DNA from 4 places in the Streptomyces sp. NPDC039462 genome. Region 4 is predicted to be linked to each of the others. Evidence: riboswitches for the same ligand, from Rfam matches in the RefSeq annotation. Region 4 holds a riboswitch; each other region holds the start of a gene.

Region 1 (4,877 bases), on a different contig from region 4:
GCATCCTTCCACAGTGCAACGCGCTGCCGAGCGCGAAGGAACATCCCTGTGCCGGCGTGCCCTGCCGGGCGGGAGCACGCCGCTCCCGCCCGGTTCCGTCACACCGCGTCAGGCCGTCAGGAGCCGGTCAGCTCCGCACGGACCGTCCTGGCCGCCGCGACCAGGTTCTCCAGGGAGGAACGGGTCTCGGGCCAGCCGCGCGTCTTCAGGCCGCAGTCGGGATTGACCCAGAGCCGTTCGGCCGGGATGGCGTCGAGTCCCTTGCGCAGCAGGGCCGCCGCCTCCTCGGCGCTCGGCACGCGCGGGGAGTGGATGTCGTACACGCCGGGGCCCGCCTCGCGCGGATAGCCGTGGGCGGCGAGTTCGCGCGCGACCTGCATGTGGGAGCGGGCCGCCTCCAAACTGATGACGTCGGCGTCGAGGTCGTCGATCGCCTGGACGACGTCCCCGAACTCGGCGTAGCACATGTGTGTGTGGATCTGCGTGTCCGGACGGACCCCACCGGAGGTGAGACGGAACGACTCCGTGGCCCAGGCGAGGTAGGCGGGGTGGTCGGCGGCGCGCAGCGGCAGCGTCTCGCGCAGCGCGGGCTCGTCGACCTGGATGACCGAGGTCCCGGCCGCCTCCAGGTCGTTCACCTCGTCGCGCAGGGCGAGCGCCACCTGGCGGGCGGTGTCGCCGAGCGGCTGGTCGTCGCGGACGAAGGACCAGGCGAGCATGGTGACGGGCCCGGTGAGCATGCCCTTGACGGGACGGTCCGTCAGGGACTGGGCGTACGTCGTCCAGCGCACCGTCATCGGCTCGGGCCGCGAGATGTCACCGGCGAGGATCGGCGGCCGCACATAGCGGGTGCCGTACGACTGGACCCAGCCGTGCTGCGTGGCGAGGTAGCCCGTGAGCTGTTCGGCGAAGTACTGCACCATGTCGTTGCGCTCGGGCTCGCCGTGCACCAGGACGTCGATGCCAGCCTTCTCCTGAAAGGAGATGACCTCCTGGATCTCGGCCCTGATGCGCTCCTCGTACCCCGCGCCGTCGAGCCGTCCGGCCCGCAGGTCGGCGCGGGCGGCCCGCAGTTCACCGGTCTGCGGGAAGGAGCCGATGGTCGTCGTCGGCAGGAGGGGGAGGCGGAGGGTGGCGCGCTGGGCCGCGGCCCGCTCCGCGTACGGCTGGGAGCGCCGTGCGTCGGCGTCGGTGACGGCTTCGGTACGGGCGCGGACGGCCGGGTCGCGGGTGATGGGGGAGCCCGCCCGCGACGCCAGGTCGGCGCGGTTGGCGGCGAGTTGGGTGGAGATCGTGTGCGTGCCCCGCGCCAGGCCCCTGGCGAGGGTCACGATCTCGGTGGTCTTCTGGCGGGCGAAGGCCAGCCAGCGCAGGATCTGCGGCTCGATGTCACGTTCGAGGGCCGTGTCGATGGGGACGTGGAGGAGTGAGCAGGAGGCGGCCACGTCGACCCGGTCGGCGAGTCCGAGCAGGGTGCCGAGCGTGGCCAGGGACTGCTCCAGGTCGTTGACCCAGATGTTGCGGCCGTTGACGACACCGGCGACGAGCCGCTTGCCGGGCAGGCCGCCCACGGCGGCGAGCGCGTCGAGGTTGGCGGCGGCCGCCCCGGTGAAGTCGAGGGCGAGGCCGTCGACCGGGGCCTTGGCGAGCACCGGCAGTGCGTCGCCGAGCCGGTCGAAGTACGAGGCGACAAGGAGCTTGGGGCGGTCGGTGAGGGCGCCCAGGTCGCGGTAGGCGCGCTCGGCCGCGTTCAGTTCGGCCGGCGTGCGGTCCTGGACGAGGGCGGGCTCGTCGAGCTGGACCCACTCGGCACCCGCCGCGCGCAGGTCCGCGAGGACTTCGGCGTACACCGGCAGGAGACGGTCGAGGAGGGTGAGCGGGTCGAAGTCGGGAGCCACCCCGGGCGCGGGCTTGGCGAGCAGCAGGTAGGTGACAGGGCCGACGAGGACGGGCCGGGCCGCGAGGCCGAGCGCCCGGGCCTCCTTGAACTCGGTGACCTGCTTGGTGGAGTCGGCGCTGAACACCGTGCCAGGACCCAACTCGGGCACCAGGTAGTGGTAGTTCGTGTCGAACCACTTCGTCATCTCCAGCGGCGCCACGTCCTGCGTGCCGCGCGCCATCGCGAAGTAGCCGTCGAGCGTGTTCGTCTCGACCGCGGCACGGTGCCGTTCGGGGACGGCGCCGACCATGACGGTGGTGTCCAGGACGTGGTCGTAGTACGAAAAGTCGCCGGTCGGGACTTCGCCGATGCCGGCGTCGGCGAGTTCCTGCCAGTTCGCGCGGCGGAGGTCGGCGGCGGCGGTACGGAGGGCGTCGGCGGTGACGCGGCCCTTCCAGTAGCCCTCGATCGCCTTCTTCAGTTCGCGGTTGCGGCCCTGGCGGGGGTAGCCGTACACGGTGGCCCGTGCTGCCGCGGCTGCGGGCTTGGTGGTCACGGAGATCTCCTTCGCGAGATGAATCCCTGAGATCCCGGGGACGGGACGAGAGCGCGAAGGGGCGACCGACCGGACAGGTGAGGGATCGCGCGGGTGGCGCGGCCGTCCGTCCGATGTGTGCGCCGACCCGCCCTCGAGGTCACCGGGATATCCGCGCCCGAAACGGTTCGCGCGCGGACAGCGGGCAGGTCTTCGGACTCGCGGGCACATCCTCACGGGGGAGGACGCCTACTGGCCGTCGCTTCCCAGGACCGGTCTCCGGTCCCAGTGCGTGTGACGGCGGTCGTTCCCGCTCACCGCTGCGGGGCAGTCCCGGATTCCCACCGGGTTCCCTCTTGCGACGCTCCCGCCTGGCGGACGGGGCGAACCAGCTGCGCTGATCACTTTACGACGCCGTCCACCGGTGGGCCGGGTCACGGCAGGATCCGAAAAGTGAGGTGCGACACGCGGCGCCACACGCGTGGCCCCACCGGATCGGCTATCCCCGGCACTCCCGTGCCCGGCGGCCGGTCCCGCTGAGCAGGTCGACGCGTTGTCCCGGGCCCTCCTTGAGGACGTAGAGGGTGCCGTCCTCGGGCGTCCAGTAGCGGGGGACGAGGAAGACGCGGTCTCCGGAGACGTGGAACAGCCGCAGCCCGCCGTACTCGTACGCGTACTGGCTGCCCTTGTCGGTGACGCGACGGAAGCAGCTGCCGCCGCCGCGGATCATCAGATCCTTCTCGCTGAAGACGGCGACAGCCGGGAAGTCGCTGAGCAGGGTCCGCTCGGTCAGCTCCGCCCGGCCGCGGCCCGCGATCGCCGCGTACGTCGACACGGCCCAGAACAGCGACAGGACGCAGATGAAGAGGGTGAGCCCCCAGAGCCGCAGGTCCCGGCGGTCACGGGTGCGGGCGTACGCGTTGAGCGCGAAGCCGCCGATCGCGGTGAGCGGCAGCAACAGGTCGAACAGCCAGGGGTTGAGCGGATACAGCGGTACGAGGACGAGGGGCACCGCCCACGCGAACCGCAGCACGCGCACGGCGCGGGCCAGCCGCTCCGGTGCGCCCGCCGCCCAGCGCAGCAGTCCGAGCGTGCCGAGCGCGACGCCCGCCGCGAACCAGGCGGGGAGGTAGAGGGCTCCGACGCTGCGCAACAGGTAGTCGCTGGTGGAGAAGTGGAAGACGGTGTCGCGCAGCCCGAGGGCCTTGGTCTCGGCGTCGGTGCTCGCCCAGCCGAAGTAGAAGAGGACCGCGGTCAGGAGGGTGACGAGGGAGCCGATGGCGCCGACGAGCTCCAACCAGCCGATGGGGGGTGGGGAGGGGGCCGGGGAAGGGGCCGGATCCGGAACCGGATCAGGAGCCGGGGTGGGCTCCGGTGCGGGGGCGGGCCGGGGTGCCGGCTCAGGGTCGGCGGGCGGTTCCGGTTCGGGTTCCGGTCGTGGCTCCGGAGGCTCACTCATCGGGACAGCGCGTCGGACGTGGGCGAGGCGGAGGCGGATGACCCGGAGGAGGGCGAGGGAGGCTGCGGGACGCCGCTCCAGTCGAGGGTGAACGCCGCCCGCTTCGTCACCCTGGCGCCGCTCTTCGTCACGAGCGTCACGTCGATGGCCGTCGGACGCCGCCCCTCAAAACGGTCGGCTCCTGGAAGGTCCACCGATACCGTCCCGTCCTTGCAGCACCTCGCCTTGTCGTCCTCGTCGCCGAAGGGCTCCAGGGAGATCGGGTTCGTCAGCTCCGCGGCGCGCAGTTCCACGGTGGCCGGCGCGTCGGGCCACGTGCCGTAGAAGCCGATCGACGAGCCCGGCGCGACGCTCGCGTCCGTGGCGGAGATCTTGTTGCCGCACGCTGCGGCGCCCGCCGGGGCGGGGCGCAACACCACTTGTTCGGCGGGGTGGCGTTGGTAGTAGGCGACGAAGCGTTGCAGGACCGCCAAGGCGTCCCCGTCCTTGCACAACTGGTCGGTGTTCGCGGGCCGGTACCCGGCCGCGCGCAGCCCCGCTTCGGCCTTCGCCGCGATGTCCAGCCCCTGCCTCTCGCCCTGGGCGGCCTTGCAGATCCCGGCAAGCCCCTCGATGACCTTCCAGGACTGCGGGGTCGCCGAGCCGTCGGGCTGCCTGCCGGGGTCGGTCGCGGCCTCGTACGCCTGACGGCACTCGCCGCGCTGGAGCAGGTCGTAGGCGCTGTCCGGCTCGAGTACCTCGTCGGTGTTCGGCGACTTGGGCCCCCACGGGAGCCAGCCGGGCGGCTTCCCGTTCCCGCGGTTTCCGCCGCCGTCCCGGTCACCGTCGCCGCCCTGGTTTCCGTTCGTGCCGCCGTTCTTGCCGCCGTCCCTGCCACCGGTCTGCCAGGACCCGTCCGTCGATCCGCCCGGGGATCCGTCCGAGGGCCCACCCGTTGTCCCGCCCGTCGTGTCGCCCCCGCCCGTGGCGCCCGTGCCACCACCGACGGTGCCCGTATCCGTACC
Region 2 (4,877 bases), on a different contig from region 4:
CGGATGGACCGGGCAGCGCCTCCTCGACGAGCTGCACCGCACCCGCCCGGCGGCGGAGGACCTGGTCGTCACCCACGGCGACCTCACCCCGGAGAACGTCCTGCTCGACCCCGACACCTGCCGCGTCACCGGGATCATCGACGTCGTCCGCCTCGGCAGGGCGGACCGGCACACCGATCTCGCCGTCATTCTGCGGGAGTTGGCGTACGAGGAGGACCCGTGGTTCGGACCCGAGTATGCCGAACGGTTCCTGCGGAGGTACGAGGAGCGGACGGCGGTCACGGTCGACAAGGAGAAGCTGGACTTCTACCGGCTGCTCGACGAATTCTTCTGACTCCGCCCGGGAGCGGGCGGTCCGGCGGTCAGCCCCTGCCCGCGTCGAGGAGCACGTGTCCGGCCGGTGTGAGCGTGTGCAGGACCCTCTTGCCGTCGCGGGTCTGTGCGGCGAGTCCGGCGCGGCGCAGGACGGTGGCGTGTTCGCTGGCGCTCGCGGGGGCGATACGGGCGTGTGAGGCGAGTTGGCCCGTGGTGCAGGCGGGGTGGTCGCCGATGGCACGCAGCACGGTCGCACGGGTCCGGCCCAGGAGCGCGGTCAGGGCGGGCGGAGCGTCGGAGCCGGTCAGCGCTTCGGCGGTGAACACGGCGGGCACGGCGCCCGGCCGGTCGTCGTGCAGGGGATAGGTGATCCAGGGCTGGGGTTCGGCGGTGTCGTCCAGAGCGGGGTAGTGCGACCCGAACAGGGTGGGGATCAGGAGGAGCCCGCGCCCGCCGAGGCGGACGTCGGCGTCCCGTCCGGAAGCCATGGTCAGGTGCAGGACGGGCGGATCCCAGGTGATGTAGCGGGGGTTGAGCCCGCTCAGGAGACGCTCGACGCCGTGCCCGGCCAGTTGCTGGAGCCTGCGGGTCCGGTCGACCTGGGCGAGCCTGTCGATGCGTGACCAGTACGGCGCGATGAAGTGCTGGTGGGCATGGGCGACCGTGTCCGCCAACTCTCCCACCAGGGAAGGGTCCCGGCCGAGTGAGCGGACGGCCGGCGAGAGGCCCCGGGTGCGGCCGGGCGCCCACTGCCGCAGATCCTTCCGGACGCGGTCGGCAGGTGTGCCGCGCAGCCGGTCGACCAGGTCGTCCGGGTGGCCCTCGCCGCTCAGGTCCAGGAAGTCCACCGCCGCGCCGGTGGCGGGGATCAGCTCGCACAACGTCCCTATCCGGGGCGGCAGATGCCGGGCCGCCCGGCTGCGCCAGGCGTCGAACCGGACCGGGTGGGAGCGCTCCTGGAGCAATCGGACGGCGATCTCCAGTTCGAGCAAGGGCCGTGGCGCCGCGGCCAGTCGGGTGCGGGCCAGGTCTTCGGCGGTGAGGTGGATACGCAACGTCACCCGGGCGATCCTCCTCGCGGCCTTCGATTCGGGCCAGCCCGAAACGAGTCGATCAGTGGCGGCCGGCGGCCAACACTGGCGGGGCCGGGAGAACGCAGCACCGTCCCGGCCAGGGGGGGAGGACGGCGCCGCGCGGCACCTCGCTGCCCGCGGCGCCGGTGCCCGCCCCCGTTCTCCCACCGCTCCACTCCGACGGAAGGAAAATCTGTGCGTCACATGAAGAAGGCCGCCCTGCTCGTGTCCGCGACGGCTCTGACCACCGCGCTCGCTGCCACGCCCGCGGTGGCCGACACGCACGGGAGCAGCGCTCCGAAGGCCACCGCGTCCTCCGCCGCGAGCGAGGCGGCCGACAGGTCCGCGGACGAGTTCGGCGCGATGTCGTGGATCTATGTGGGCACCTACCGCACCCTGTCCGCGTGCGAGGCCGACGGCCGGAACTCCATCTACTCCGAGTGGGACTGCAAGAAGAACCCCAGCAGCGGCAAGTGGCAGCTGTGGGTGAACGACGAGTCCTGATCGACTGTCGAAGGCGCTGAGGCGCTGAGGCGCTGAGGCGCTGAGGAGTTGAGAACGACCGGCCATTGAGCGTCCAGGGCCCCCACCCCGAGGGTGGGGGCCCTGGACGTTCGGGGCCGCCAGACCTACGCATGGCCTCTGAGCAGGGGCGTACGCGGTGGTGGTGTGCGCTCGGGTGTGACACCGGCGCGACCGCCGTGCAAGTTGTCAGGGCGATTTTTGCGCACTAGTGTCACCACGCCTTGGTGCTCGGGAAATCCGGTGTGATGCCGGTGCGGCCCTCGCCACTGTGATCGGGAAGTCCGGCTCCAGCCCTCGCGGCAGCCACTGGGTACACGCGTACCCGGGAAGGCGGAGTCCGGTCGGTACGACCCGTCAGCCAGGAGACCGGCCAAGGCACGTTGTCCATCCACGAGGTGCTGGAGAGGGTCTGCTGAGCCATGCACATAGCCGAGGGTTTCCTCCCGCCGGCGCACGCGATCGCCTGGGGCGTAGCGTCCGCGCCGTTCGTCGTCCACGGAGTCCGCTCCCTGACCCGTGAAGTCAAGGAACATCCGGAGAGCACGCTGCTCCTCGGAGCCTCCGGGGCCTTCACGTTTGTCCTTTCCGCGTTGAAAATCCCCTCGGTGACGGGCAGTTGCTCGCATCCGACGGGGACCGGGCTCGGGGCGATCCTGTTCCGGCCACCGATCATGACGGTGCTCGGCACCATCACCCTGCTCTTCCAGGCACTGCTGCTCGCCCACGGCGGACTCACCACCCTGGGCGCCAACGTGTTCTCCATGGCGATCATCGGCCCCTGGGCGGGTTACGCGGTCTACCGGCTCCTGAGGCGGTACGACGTGCCGCTCATGGTCACCGTGTTCTTCGGGGCGTTCGTCGCCGACCTGACCACGTACTGCGTCACCAGTGTCCAGCTGGCCCTGGCGTTCCCCGACCCCGGCAGCGGTTTCCTGGGCGCCCTGGGCAAGTTCGGCGGCATCTTCGCCGTCACCCAGATCCCCCTGGCGGTCAGCGAAGGCCTGCTCACCGTCCTGGTGATGCGCCTGCTCGTGCAGTCCAGCAAGGGCGAGCTCACCCGCCTCGGCGTACTGCTGCAGCGCAAGCAGGCGGACACCACGAAGAAGGCGGACACGACGAAGAAGACCGAGACGGGGGCCAGCGCCTGATGAGCCGGAACGCGAAGATCAACACACTGCTGCTCCTCATCGTCGCCGCGCTCGCGGTGCTTCCCCTGGCGCTCGGTCTCGGCGACGACGAGGAAGAGCCGTTCGCAGGCGCCGACGCCCAGGCCGAGACGGCGATCACCGAGATCGACCCGGACTATGATCCATGGTTCTCGCCGCTGTACGAACCCCCGTCCGGGGAAGTCGAGTCGGCGCTGTTCGCTCTACAGGCGGCCATCGGCGCGGGCGTCCTCGCCTACTACTTCGGGCTGCGCAAGGGCCGCCGCCAGGGCGCGGAACAGGCCCGGGCGGAAGCGGCACGGCCCGAAGCGGCGCGGCCGGAGGCGTCGGACGGCTCCGACGAGCCGGTCGACGCGGGCGGCCCCCGGTCCGGGACCGAGCGGGTCTGACCCGGCGTGCTGCCCATCGACGCGGCGGCGCACAGCAGTCGCTGGCGCCGCCGGCATCCCGTGGACAAGGCCGTGCTCGGTCTCGGCCTCACCGTCCTGGCCATCTCGCTGCCGCCCTGGCCGGGCGCCGTCCTGGTGCTGGTCGCCGCACTCGCCCTGCTGCTGGGCCCGGCGGGCGTGCCGCCGGGCAAACTGTGGCGCGCCTACCGCGTGCCGCTCGGCTTCTGCGTGACCGGCGCCCTGACCCTGCTCATTCAGGTCGGCGGTCCCGGCGGGTTCGTGGCGTTCGCGGACGGCGGCCCGGCGCGGGCGGGCGGTCTGCTCCTGCGGACCTCCGCGGCCTCGCTCGGCGTGCTCCTGTTCGCCTTCACCACGCCCATGTCGGACCTGCTGCCCCGCCTGGTGAAGGCGGGGGTGCCCGCGCCGGTCGTGGACGTGGCGCTGGTCACGTACCGGATGAGCTTCCTGCTCCTGGACTCCATGAGCCGGATCCGGCAGGCGCAGGCCGCCCGGCTCGGCCACACCACCCGCGCCGCCACCTGGCGTTCCCTCGCCGGTCTCGGCGCCACCGCGTTCGTGCGCGCCTTCGACCGGGCGAGCCGGCTGCAGGCCGGGCTCGCCGGGCGTGGCTACGACGGCACCCTGCGCGTCCTCGTGCCCGAGGCCCGGATATCACGGCCCTTCCTCGCCGCCGGCGCGGCACTGCTCGTGGGCCTGGTGGCCCTGACCCTCGTACTGGAAAGGTTCCTGCCATGAGCGCCACGAGTGCGACGAGCGCCGGGGGCGGCGCGAGCGCCATGAGTCAGCCCGTGGTCGCTCTCCGCGCGGTGTCCTACGCGTACGAGGACGGGCCCACCGTGCTCAGCGGCCTCGACTTCGACGTCGTCGAGGGCCGTGCCCTCGCGCTGCTCGGACGCAACGGCAGCGGCAAGACCACCCTCATGCGGCTGCTCAGCGGCGGACTGCGGCCCGCCTCCGGCGAGTTGACGGTCGAGGGTGTCCCCGTGACGTACCACCGCAAGGGCCTGACCCGGCTGCGCACGACCGTGCAGCTGGTGGTGCAGGACCCGGACGACCAGCTGTTCGCCGCGTCGGTCGAACAGGACGTCTCCTTCGGCCCCTTGAACCTCGGCCTGCCCGATGCCGAGGTCCGGGCCCGCGTCGCCGAGGCGCTCGCCGCCCTCGACATCACAGCGCTCGCCGACCGGCCCACCCACCTGCTCTCCTACGGCCAGCGGAAGCGGACCGCCATCGCCGGAGCCGTGGCGATGCGCCCCCGCGTACTCATCCTCGACGAGCCGACCGCGGGACTCGACCCCGACGGCCAGGAACGCCTCCTCGTCACCCTGCAACGGCTGCGGGACGCCGGGACGACCGTGGTCATGGCGACCCATGACGTCGACCTGGCC
Region 3 (4,877 bases), on a different contig from region 4:
GAACAGCATCGGCCCGTCGCTGACCGGCGTGTCACCGGCCGCGAGGATCGGCTTCTTCCACTCGTCGATGTACGTGTTGATCGCCGCGGGCTTGCCCTCGTACCAGGTCAGCGGCGCCCACAGGTTCGGCGTCAGCTCGCGCTGCGCGAGCTTCTCGCGGTCCTTCTCACCGAAGCGGCCCTCGGCGATCTCCTTGCGGGAACTGGTCACCTCACCGGTCCTGCGGTCCTTGAGCTGCATGGACACCCCGATGACGTTCTGCGGCTTCACGCCGTAGCCGTACTTCGGGTCGGCGAGCACCATGCGCACCAGGTCCTCGCCGGCCGCGCTGACAACGTACACCTCGATGCCGTGCGAGCGCAGCGTCCTGTACAGCTGCTGCATGCCGCGCGAGAACTCCGGCGCCTTCACCTCGGTCTTCGTGAGCTTGCCGTCCTCGTAGTACTCGGCGGGGATCGGCTTCTTGTACGCGAGGAGCTCGTCGACGTACCCCTTGAGCTCCTTCAGCGTGAAGCCGGAGAAGATCTGCGCGGCCCAGGGGTAACAGACCTGGTCGTCCACCTCGCACAGCCGGTTGTAGTAGCTGTAGAGGCTCTCCTTGTGCCCGGCCTTGTCCTTGAAGGGGATGACCTTCAGGGACGGGTCCATGGTCTTGCGGCTCAGGACGCCCTTCATCTCCAGGAAGGGCAGCAGCGACTCTTCGAGGTCGTTGCGGTACGTCGTGTTGTCCGCGTCGAAGACGGCGTACGCGCCCTTGTGGCCGTTCTCCGCGATGACCTTGCCGAGCTTCTTCGCGACGGGCTTCGGCCAGTGTGACAGCTCACGGGCGGTGGCCACGGAGGTGTCGGCGGCGGTCGCCTCGCTGGTGGGCCACAGTGCGCTGCCCGCGAGGACGGCGGCGGCCAGCGCCCCCGTGGCACCGATGACGGCCAGCTTGCCCTTTGCCCGTACTGCCATGTCTCTACGTCCCTGCCGTTTCCTGAAAGCGATGCGCGGCCCCGTCCGGAGCGGCGCGCCATGCTATGGGCCGGGACGCTCATTTCCCATGATCGAAGTCACCGGGGGCGGGGGGTATGGGGGAGGGGGACGGGGGTAGCGGTAGGGGACTCCGCGACGCGTCCGGGCCACGCCCCGCATACTGGAACGCATGGGCTCCCGTGAGTTCGTCCGGACCGTTCCACGGCTCGGCGGCATGGTCGTCTCCGCGGTCGGCTACCGCACCGCGGGGCAGCGGCCCGCCCTGCACCGGGGCCTCCCGTCCCCGTATCTGACCTTGATCTTCTCGCTGGACGGCCCCATCGCCACCGGCGCCACCCCCGGCCAGGCCACGGGACCGGACGCGGCGCGCACCGACATCGTCGTGGGCGGCCTGCACCAGAGCCCCGCGTACGTCGTACAGCCCGAGCACGAGGCGGGCATCCAGCTCGCCGTGCACCCCCTCGCGGCCCGCCCGCTCCTCGGGCTGCCCGCCGCGGAACTGGCCGGGCAGCTCGTCGTCGGCGGCACCGACGTCCTCGGCGACCGCGCCGCCGACCTCCGCGAGCGCCTGTGCGAACTGGACCGCTGGGAGGACCGCTTCGCCCTGCTCTCCGGCTATCTGCGGCGGCGCGCGGCCGAGGACCGCGCCGCCGGGGCCGTGCGCCCGGAGGTCGCCGAGGCCTGGGCGTGGCTGGCCAGGCACCGGGGCGCGGGCACCCTCGGCGGCCTGTCCCGGCACGTGGCGCTCAGCGAGCGCCGGCTGACCGCGCTGTTCCGCGCCGAGACCGGGCTGAGCCCCAAACAGGCCGCCCGCCTGATGCGTTTCCAGCACGCCAAGGCCGCCGTGGTCCGCGCCGTCGCGGCGGGCGGGCCGCCGGACCTCGCCCGGGTCGCCGCCGAGACCGGCTATTACGACCACTCCCACCTCGTCCGCGACTTCCGGCAGTACACGGAGGCGAGCCCCACCCGCTGGCTGGCCGAGGAGTGCCGGAATATCCAAGCCGGGGCGCACGGCGGCGGAGAAGAGTGAGAGACATGAACACCACACCCGATACCACACCCGACACCACGCCTGGCGCCCCTGAAACCGCACCCGCCCCCGCCATCTGGCCGGCGCTCCAGGCCGAGGACGCCCCCGCGCTGATCGACTTCCTCGTCGGCACCGTCGGCTTCCTGCGCACCGCCGTCTACGAGGACGGCGGCCGCGTGGCCCACGCCCAGCTCGACTGGCCCGAGGGCGGCGGCATCATGCTCGGCTCGTACGACCCCGAGTCGGCGGCCGCGGCCTGCGGAAAGCCGGGCACGTCCGGTGCCTACGTCGTCACCGACCATGTGGACGCCCTGTACGCCCGCCTCACCGAGGCCGGCGTCAAGATCACCCGTGAGATCGAGGACAAGCCCTACGGCAGCCGCGAGTTCGGCATCGAGGACCCCGAGGGAAACCGCTGGTCCTTCGGCACCTACCGCGGCGAGCCGAGGCCCGTGCCGGTCCACGGCACGGACCGCCCCCGCGAGGACGCGTGATAACTTGCGCAAGCCAGTCAAACCCACACCTGGGCCAGGGAATCCGGTGCGAATCCGGAACTGACGCGCAGCGGTGAGGGGGACGGGCGGGGCCACGGCCACTGGGCGTTCCAGGACGCCCGGGAAGGCGCCCCGCCCGGTCGATCCCGAGTCCGAAGACCTGCTGGCGCCTCCGCTCGCACACCGGGCGGCGGAGGTCGTGACGCAGGCCAGGCTCCGCGTATGAGCCGCGAGACCCAAGGGATCACGTGTCCTCGACAGCCCGTATATCCACTCTGTCCGCCCTGCTCTGTGCCGGCACGCTCACGCTCACCGCGTGCGGCGGCTCCGCGGAGAAGCCGGCGGGCGGGAGCGCCGACGGCTATCCGGTGACGGTCGCCTCCTGCGGCAAGGAGGCGAAGGTCGACGCGGCGCCCCGGCGGGCCGTCTCCCTCGACCAGGGTTCCACGGAGATCCTCCTCTCCCTCGGCCTCGCCGACCGCATGGTCGGCACCGGCACCTGGACCGACCCGGTCCTGAAGAACCTGGAGAAGGACAACGCGAAGGTGGAGCGGCTCGCCGACCGCTACCCGGCGCTGGAGAAGGTCCTCTCCAAGGAGCCCGACTTCGTCAGCGCCTCCTTCCTCTACACGGTCGGCAAGGGCGGCGTCGCCGACCGCACGAAGTTCACCGAACTCGGCGTCCCCGTCTACGTCTCGCCCACCGACTGCGCGGGCAAGGACAACGACAGCGGCGGCGACGGCAAACGCGTCAAGACCCTCACCATGGACACGGTCTACAAAGAGGTGCGCGACCTGGCGAAGGTCTTCCACGTCGAGAAGCGCGGCGAGAAGCTGGTCGCGGACCTGAAGGGCCGTATCACGAAGGCCACGAAGGACATCGACGAGGCGGCCGCCTCCGACGTGACGCTCCTGTACTGGTTCGCCAACTCCGACGCCCCCTACATGGCGGGCTGCTGCGGCGCGCCCGGCATCATCACCCGCGAGCTCGGCGCGAAGAACGTCTTCGACGACACCCGCGAGGAATGGCCCCAGATCAACTGGGAGACCGTCGCCGACCGCGACCCCGACGTCCTCGTCATCGGCGACCTCACGCGCAAGTCGCAGTCGGCCGAGAGCGCGGCGGCGAAGATCAAGTTCCTGGAGACCAACCCGGCGACGAAGAACCTGACCGCCGTGAAGAAGAAGCGGTACGTCCTCCTCAGCGGCCAGGCCATGAACCCCACGATCCGCACGGTCGACGGCATCGAACAGGTCGCCGCGGGCCTGCGGAAATTCGGGCTCGTCAAGTGACGGAGGCAGCACCCGGCAGGGACACGGTCCCCGCACCCGCTCTCCCCGCGAATGCCCCCGACCCCGTCGTCTTCTCCATACGGCACGGACTGCGGCTCGGCCTCCTCTGGGTGGCCGGGGCCGCCGGGCTCGTCCTGTCCGTCTCCGTGGCCGTCACCATCGGGCCCGCGGACATCTCCGTGCCGGACGTGTGGGCGACCGTCGTCGCGCACCTCGGCTGGGGCGAGAGCCCCCTCACCCCGATCAGGGACGGCATCGTCTGGAACCTGCGGATGCCCCGCACCCTGCTCGCCGCGGTCTGCGGCGCGGGCCTCGCGGTCTGCGGGGCGGTCATGCAGTCGCTGCTCCGCAACCCGCTCGCCGACCCGTTCGTGCTCGGGGTGTCGTCCGGGGCGTCCACGGGAGCGGTCGCGGTCGTCGTCCTCGGCGTCGGCGGGGGAGCGGTCTCGGTCTCGGCGGGCGCCTTCGCGGGCGCGCTCTGCTCCTTCGCGCTGGTCCTGCTCCTGAGTCACACGCTCGGCGACACGACGGACCGGGTCGTGCTGTCCGGCGTGGCGGCCATGCAGCTGTTCTCCGCGCTCACGTCGTTCGTCGTCCTCACGGCGGGCGACGCGGAGACCACCCGCGGCATCCTCTTCTGGCTCCTCGGCTCCCTCAGCGGTACCGGCTGGACGGACGTGTGGCTGTGCGGCGCGGTGCTCGCGGTCACGCTGGTCGTCTGCCTGGGCCACGCCCGCACGCTCGACGCCTTCGCGTTCGGCCCGGAGGCCGCGGCGGCGCTGGGCGTCCGGGTGGCCCGCACCCGGCTCGTCCTGCTCTGCACGACCGCTCTCCTGACCGCGGCCCTGGTCAGCTCGGCGGGCGCCATCGGCTTCGTCGGCCTCGTCCTGCCGCACGCGGCCCGCGCGGTCGTCGGCTCCGGCCACGCCCGGCTGCTCCCGGTCACCGCGCTCGCCGGCGCGGTCTTCCTGGTCTGGGTGGACACGCTGGCCCGCACGGCCCTGGAGCCCCAGGAGGTCCCGGTCGGCGTGGTGACCTCGCTCATCGGCGTACCGGCGTTCGTGGCCGTGCTGTACCGGACGC
Region 4 (4,877 bases):
TCGGCGGCGCTCGCCCTGCTCATCGTCATCGTGATCGTGGACGCGGCTCGCGTCTGCGTCCGGCACGTCCGCAACCCCGCCGCCTCACGGCTGAGCGAAGCGCCTTATGTGGAATCGGAGTTGATCGCGCCGGCCGGACTCTTCGCGACCGCGGAGGAGAAACGGGAACTCGCGGAGAAGCAGGAGCTCGCGGGGGCGCGGGAGCCCGCCCCGTGACATGGGTGCTGCGAGGGCTGCGATGGATCCGCTGGTACGCGCGGGAGCTGACGGACGAGTCGGCGTACGACCGCTATGTGGCTCATTTACGAAGGGACCATCCGACCGCAACCGTCCCCAGCCGCCGCGCATTTGAGCGCATGCGGACAGACCAGCAGGAGTCGGACCCTCGAAAGGGCTTCCGCTGCTGCTGAGCAGGCATATTGACTCGTCCGTTATCCGGACAGGGGTTCCATAGATCAAGACTCTCGCTTAGATTTCCCGCACGTTAAGCATGGGATAAGCGAGGGAACGGAGCCGCGATATGTCAGATGCGCCTGAAGTGAACAGACCGGTCGTCACGCCGGTCCGCGTGGTCATCGCCGTCTGCCTTGTCGCGCCGTTCGTGGCGATGCTGTGGGTGAGCTCCTACGCCAAGATCGAGCCGACCTTCATCGGCATCCCCTTCTTCTACTGGTACCAGATGCTGTGGGTGCTCATCTCCACGGTGCTCACGATGATCGCTTACAAGCTGTGGCAGCGTGACCAGCGCGCCCGCAAGGAAGGGGCGCGGTCATGAAGGACGGAGTCAACGGCGTCGCCCTCGCGGTCTTCATCTTCTTCTTCCTCGCGGTCACCGTCATGGGCTTCCTCGCGGCCCGCTGGCGCAAGGCCGAGAACGACCAGAGCCTCGACGAATGGGGCCTCGGCGGGCGGTCGTTCGGCACCTGGGTCACCTGGTTCCTGCTCGGCGGCGACCTCTACACCGCGTACACCTTCGTGGCCGTCCCCGCGGCGATCTACGCGGCGGGCGCGGCCGGCTTCTTCGCCGTGCCGTACACGATCCTCGTCTATCCGCTGATCTTCACCTTCCTGCCGCGCCTGTGGTCGGTCTCGCACAAGCACGGCTATGTGACCACCTCCGACTTCGTGCGCGGGCGCTTCGGCTCCAAGGGGCTCTCGCTGGCCGTCGCGGTCACCGGCATCCTCGCCACGATGCCGTACATCGCGCTCCAACTGGTCGGCATCCAGGCCGTCCTGGACGTCATGGGCATCGGCGGCGGCCCCGACACCAACTGGTTCATCAAGGACCTGCCGCTGCTGATCGCGTTCGCGGTGCTCGCCGCGTACACGTACTCGTCGGGGCTGCGCGCGCCCGCGCTGATCGCGTTCGTGAAGGACGGCCTGATCTATCTCGTCATCGTCGTCGCGATCATCTACATCCCGATCAAGCTCGGCGGCTTCGACGACATCTTCGCCAAGGCGGGCGAGGCGTTCTCGCAGACCAACCCGGCGACCGACAAGCCGCGTGGCGCGCTCGCGCCGCCGGAGGCCGGTCAGTGGACGTACGCGACCCTGGCGCTCGGCTCGGCCCTCGCGCTCTTCATGTACCCGCACTCGATCACGGCGACGCTCTCCTCCAAGAGCCGGAACGTGATCCGCCGCAACACCACGATCCTGCCCCTGTACTCCCTGATGCTGGGCCTGCTCGCGCTGCTCGGCTTCATGGCGATCGCGGCCGGGGTGAAGGTCGAGAACGGCCAGCTGGCGATCCCGCAGCTCTTCGAGAACATGTTCCCGGACTGGTTCACGGGCGTCGCGTTCGCCGCTATCGGCATCGGCGCGCTCGTCCCGGCAGCCATCATGTCCATCGCGGCCGCGAACCTCTTCACCCGGAACATCTACAAGGACTTCATCAAGCCCGACGCGACGCCCGAGCAGGAGACCAAGGTCTCCAAGCTGGTCTCGCTCATGGTGAAGGTGGGCGCCCTCGTCTTCGTCCTCGGCATGGACAAGACCGTCGCGATCAACTTCCAGCTCCTGGGCGGCATCTGGATCCTGCAGACGATGCCCGCGCTGGTCGGCGGCCTGTTCACCCGGTGGTTCCACCGCTGGGCGCTGCTCGCCGGCTGGGCGGTCGGCATGGTCTACGGCACGCTCGCCGCGTACGGCGTCGCCTCGCCCACGCAGAAGCACTTCGGCGGCTCGTCCGACACGATCCCGGGCATCGGCGAGATCGGCTACATCGGCCTCACCGCGTTCGTCCTGAACGTGGTCGTGACCGTGGTCCTCACCTTCGTCCTGAAGGCGCTGAAGGCGCCCGAGGGCATCGACGAGACGTCGCCGGAGGACTACACGGCGGACGCGGGCGACCCCGGTGTCATACAGGAACTGCCGAAGGCGACGGCGGGCGCCGGACACTGATCCCTGCCACCGCGCACGCGACTCGGGCCGCCGGAAAAACCGGCGGCCCTTTGTCGTACCCGTGTTGCACACTGCGCCCATGGATTTCACGATCAGCATCAGAGAGGCACGACCCGAGGATCACGAGGCCATCGGCGACCTCACCGCGCAGGCCTATCTCTTCGACGGGCATCTGGACTTCGGAGCGGACGACCCCTATCTCGCGGTGCTGCGCGACGTGCCGTCGCGGGCGGCGGCGGCCGAGGTCCTGGTGGCCGCGGCGGACGGAAAGGTGCTCGGCTGCGTCACCTACGTGCCGTCCGGCGGGCCGATGGCCGACATCGCGCGGGACGGCGAGGCCGAGATACGCATGCTGGCCGTCTCCCCCGAGGCGCGGGGCCGGGGTGTGGGCGAGACGCTCGTACGGGAGTGCGTGCGGCGCGCCGAGGAGGCGGGCCGCGGCGCGCTCGTCCTGTCCACGCAGACGTCCATGCACGCCGCCCACCGGCTGTACGAGCGCCTCGGCTTCGTGCGGACGCCCGAGCGCGACTGGAACCCGATCGAGACGGTGCCGCTGCTGACGTACGCGCTGAAACTCTAGCCGCCCCCTCTGCGGGCCGACACAAGATGTGGGCCTGCTTCAAGAGCGCGGCACAAGATGTATGCTCATGCTCGCTGTCGCCGCAGGGGAATCCGGTGCAAGTCCGGAACTGTCCCGCAACGGTAGACGTGTACGCATTTGTCGTACGCGGAGTCCGAAGACCTGCCGGCAGTGCACCCGTGCCGTCCGGCCCGGGTGCCGACCGTCCGGGCCTCGTGGAATGGGCCGGTGGACGCGGTACGCCGCCCTGCCCGGGTGCGCCCGTGTGTGCCGTCCTCTCCCCCAGGCCCAGAGCCGAGCGAGGGAGAGCTCCACGTGACCATCGCGCCTGCCGAACCTGCGTCAGCGCCGTCACAGTCGACCGCCGAGGGTACCGAAGGCACCGACGGACCCGGGGCCGCGCTGCTGCGGACCCTGACCGACCTCACCGCCGACCTCCCCGACACCGACCCCGGCCGGGTCGCCGCCGCCGCGCTGCGCGGCCGCTCGGCCCGGGCCGACGAGGCGGAGCTGCGCGAGCTGGCGACCGAGGCGGCCGCGGGGCTCATCTCGGAGGACCCTGCCTACTCCAAGCTGGCGGCCCGGCTCCTGTCGATCGGCATCCGCGAGGAGGCGGCGACACAGGGCGTGCGCTCCTTCACCGACTCCGTCGCGGTCGGCCACCGCGAGGGCCTGATCGCCGACCGCACGGCGTCCTTCGTCACCGAGCACGCGGCCCGGCTCGACGCGCTGGTGGAGGCCGCGCTCGCCGACGGCGCCGACTTCCGCTTCGAGTACTTCGGACTGCGCACCCTGCACAGCCGCTATCTGCTGCGCCACCCGATCACCCGCCAGGTCATCGAGACCCCGCAGCACTTCATGCTGCGCGTGGCGAGCGGCCTCGCGGAGGACGGCAGCGAACGCGCGCTCGACGAGGTCGCCGCGCTGTACCGCCTGATGAGCCGCCTGGACTACCTGCCGTCCTCGCCGACGCTCTTCAACTCCGGCACCCGCCACCCGCAGATGTCGTCCTGCTACCTCCTCGACTCCCCGCTGGACGAGCTCGACTCGATCTACGACCGCTACCACCAGGTCGCGCGGCTCTCCAAGCACGCGGGCGGCATCGGTCTCTCGTACTCCCGCATCCGCTCCCGGGGTTCGCTGATCCGCGGGACGAACGGGCACTCCAACGGCATCGTGCCGTTCCTGAAGACCCTGGACGCCTCGGTCGCCGCCGTGAACCAGGGCGGCCGGCGCAAGGGCGCGGCCGCGGTCTACCTGGAGACCTGGCACTCCGACATCGAGGAGTTCCTGGAGCTGCGCGACAACACCGGTGAGGACCAGCGGCGCACGCACAACCTCAACCTCGCGCACTGGATCCCCGACGAGTTCATGCGCCGGGTCGCCGCCGACCAGCCGTGGTCGCTGTTCTCGCCGTCCGACGTGCCCGAGCTCGTCGACCTGTGGGGTGAGGAGTTCGACGCCGCATACCGGCGGGCGGAGGCGGCAGGGCTCGCGAAGAAGACCATCCCCGCGCGGGACCTGTACGGCCGCATGATGCGCACCCTCGCGCAGACCGGCAACGGCTGGATGACGTTCAAGGACGCCGCCAACCGCACCGCCAACCAGACGGCGGAGCCCGGCCACACCGTGCACTCCTCGAACCTCTGCACGGAGATCCTGGAGGTGACGGACGACGGGGAGACGGCCGTCTGCAACCTCGGCTCGGTGAACCTCGGCGCGTTCGTGGACCCGGCCGCCCAGGACATCGACTGGGAGCGGCTTGACGACACCGTCCGCACCGCCGTCACCTTCCTCGACCGCGTCGTCGACATCAACTTCTACCCGACCGAGCAGGCCGGCCGCTCCAACGCCAAGTGGCGCCCGGTGGGCCTCGGCGCGATGGGTCTCCAGGACG

The links. A riboswitch is a leader RNA that binds a small molecule or an ion and turns the genes downstream of it on or off. The one in region 4 is predicted to bind cobalamin.
Region 1: linked by a shared signal. The riboswitch ahead of metE (5-methyltetrahydropteroyltriglutamate--homocysteine S-methyltransferase) and the one ahead of ACZ7LU_RS13405 (ribonucleoside-diphosphate reductase subunit alpha) in region 4 are both predicted to bind cobalamin.
Region 2: linked by a shared signal. The riboswitch ahead of ACZ7LU_RS20895 (energy-coupling factor ABC transporter permease) and the one ahead of ACZ7LU_RS13405 (ribonucleoside-diphosphate reductase subunit alpha) in region 4 are both predicted to bind cobalamin.
Region 3: linked by a shared signal. The riboswitch ahead of ACZ7LU_RS28550 (ABC transporter substrate-binding protein) and the one ahead of ACZ7LU_RS13405 (ribonucleoside-diphosphate reductase subunit alpha) in region 4 are both predicted to bind cobalamin.

What each region holds. Positions count from the first base shown of each region.
Region 1 is NZ_JBVKAO010000001.1:1,985,617-1,990,493, forward strand. Features, by position in the region: gene metE (5-methyltetrahydropteroyltriglutamate--homocysteine S-methyltransferase) at 117-2,435, opposite strand; cobalamin riboswitch at 2,602-2,822, opposite strand; gene ACZ7LU_RS07965 (hypothetical protein) at 2,914-3,711, opposite strand; gene ACZ7LU_RS07970 (hypothetical protein) at 3,870-4,877, opposite strand, start outside.
Region 2 is NZ_JBVKAO010000003.1:818,475-823,351, forward strand. Features, by position in the region: gene ACZ7LU_RS20880 (APH(3') family aminoglycoside O-phosphotransferase) at 1-334, shown strand, start outside; gene ACZ7LU_RS20885 (ArsR/SmtB family transcription factor) at 363-1,376, opposite strand; gene ACZ7LU_RS20890 (hypothetical protein) at 1,584-1,892, shown strand; cobalamin riboswitch at 2,119-2,302, shown strand; gene ACZ7LU_RS20895 (energy-coupling factor ABC transporter permease) at 2,333-3,061, shown strand; gene ACZ7LU_RS20900 (energy-coupling factor ABC transporter substrate-binding protein) at 3,061-3,468, shown strand; gene cbiQ (cobalt ECF transporter T component CbiQ) at 3,475-4,224, shown strand; gene ACZ7LU_RS20910 (energy-coupling factor ABC transporter ATP-binding protein) at 4,266-4,877, shown strand, end outside.
Region 3 is NZ_JBVKAO010000006.1:43,988-48,864, forward strand. Features, by position in the region: gene ACZ7LU_RS28535 (HAD family hydrolase) at 1-957, opposite strand, end outside; gene ACZ7LU_RS28540 (AraC family transcriptional regulator) at 1,148-2,008, shown strand; gene ACZ7LU_RS28545 (VOC family protein) at 2,014-2,502, shown strand; cobalamin riboswitch at 2,500-2,684, shown strand; gene ACZ7LU_RS28550 (ABC transporter substrate-binding protein) at 2,751-3,794, shown strand; gene ACZ7LU_RS28555 (FecCD family ABC transporter permease) at 3,791-4,877, shown strand, end outside.
Region 4 is NZ_JBVKAO010000002.1:634,752-639,628, forward strand. Features, by position in the region: gene ACZ7LU_RS13380 (carbon starvation CstA family protein) at 1-216, shown strand, start outside; gene ACZ7LU_RS13385 (CstA-like transporter-associated (seleno)protein) at 213-410, shown strand; gene ACZ7LU_RS13390 (DUF3311 domain-containing protein) at 521-775, shown strand; gene mctP (monocarboxylate uptake permease MctP) at 772-2,400, shown strand; gene ACZ7LU_RS13400 (GNAT family N-acetyltransferase) at 2,480-2,980, shown strand; cobalamin riboswitch at 3,042-3,164, shown strand; gene ACZ7LU_RS13405 (ribonucleoside-diphosphate reductase subunit alpha) at 3,296-4,877, shown strand, end outside.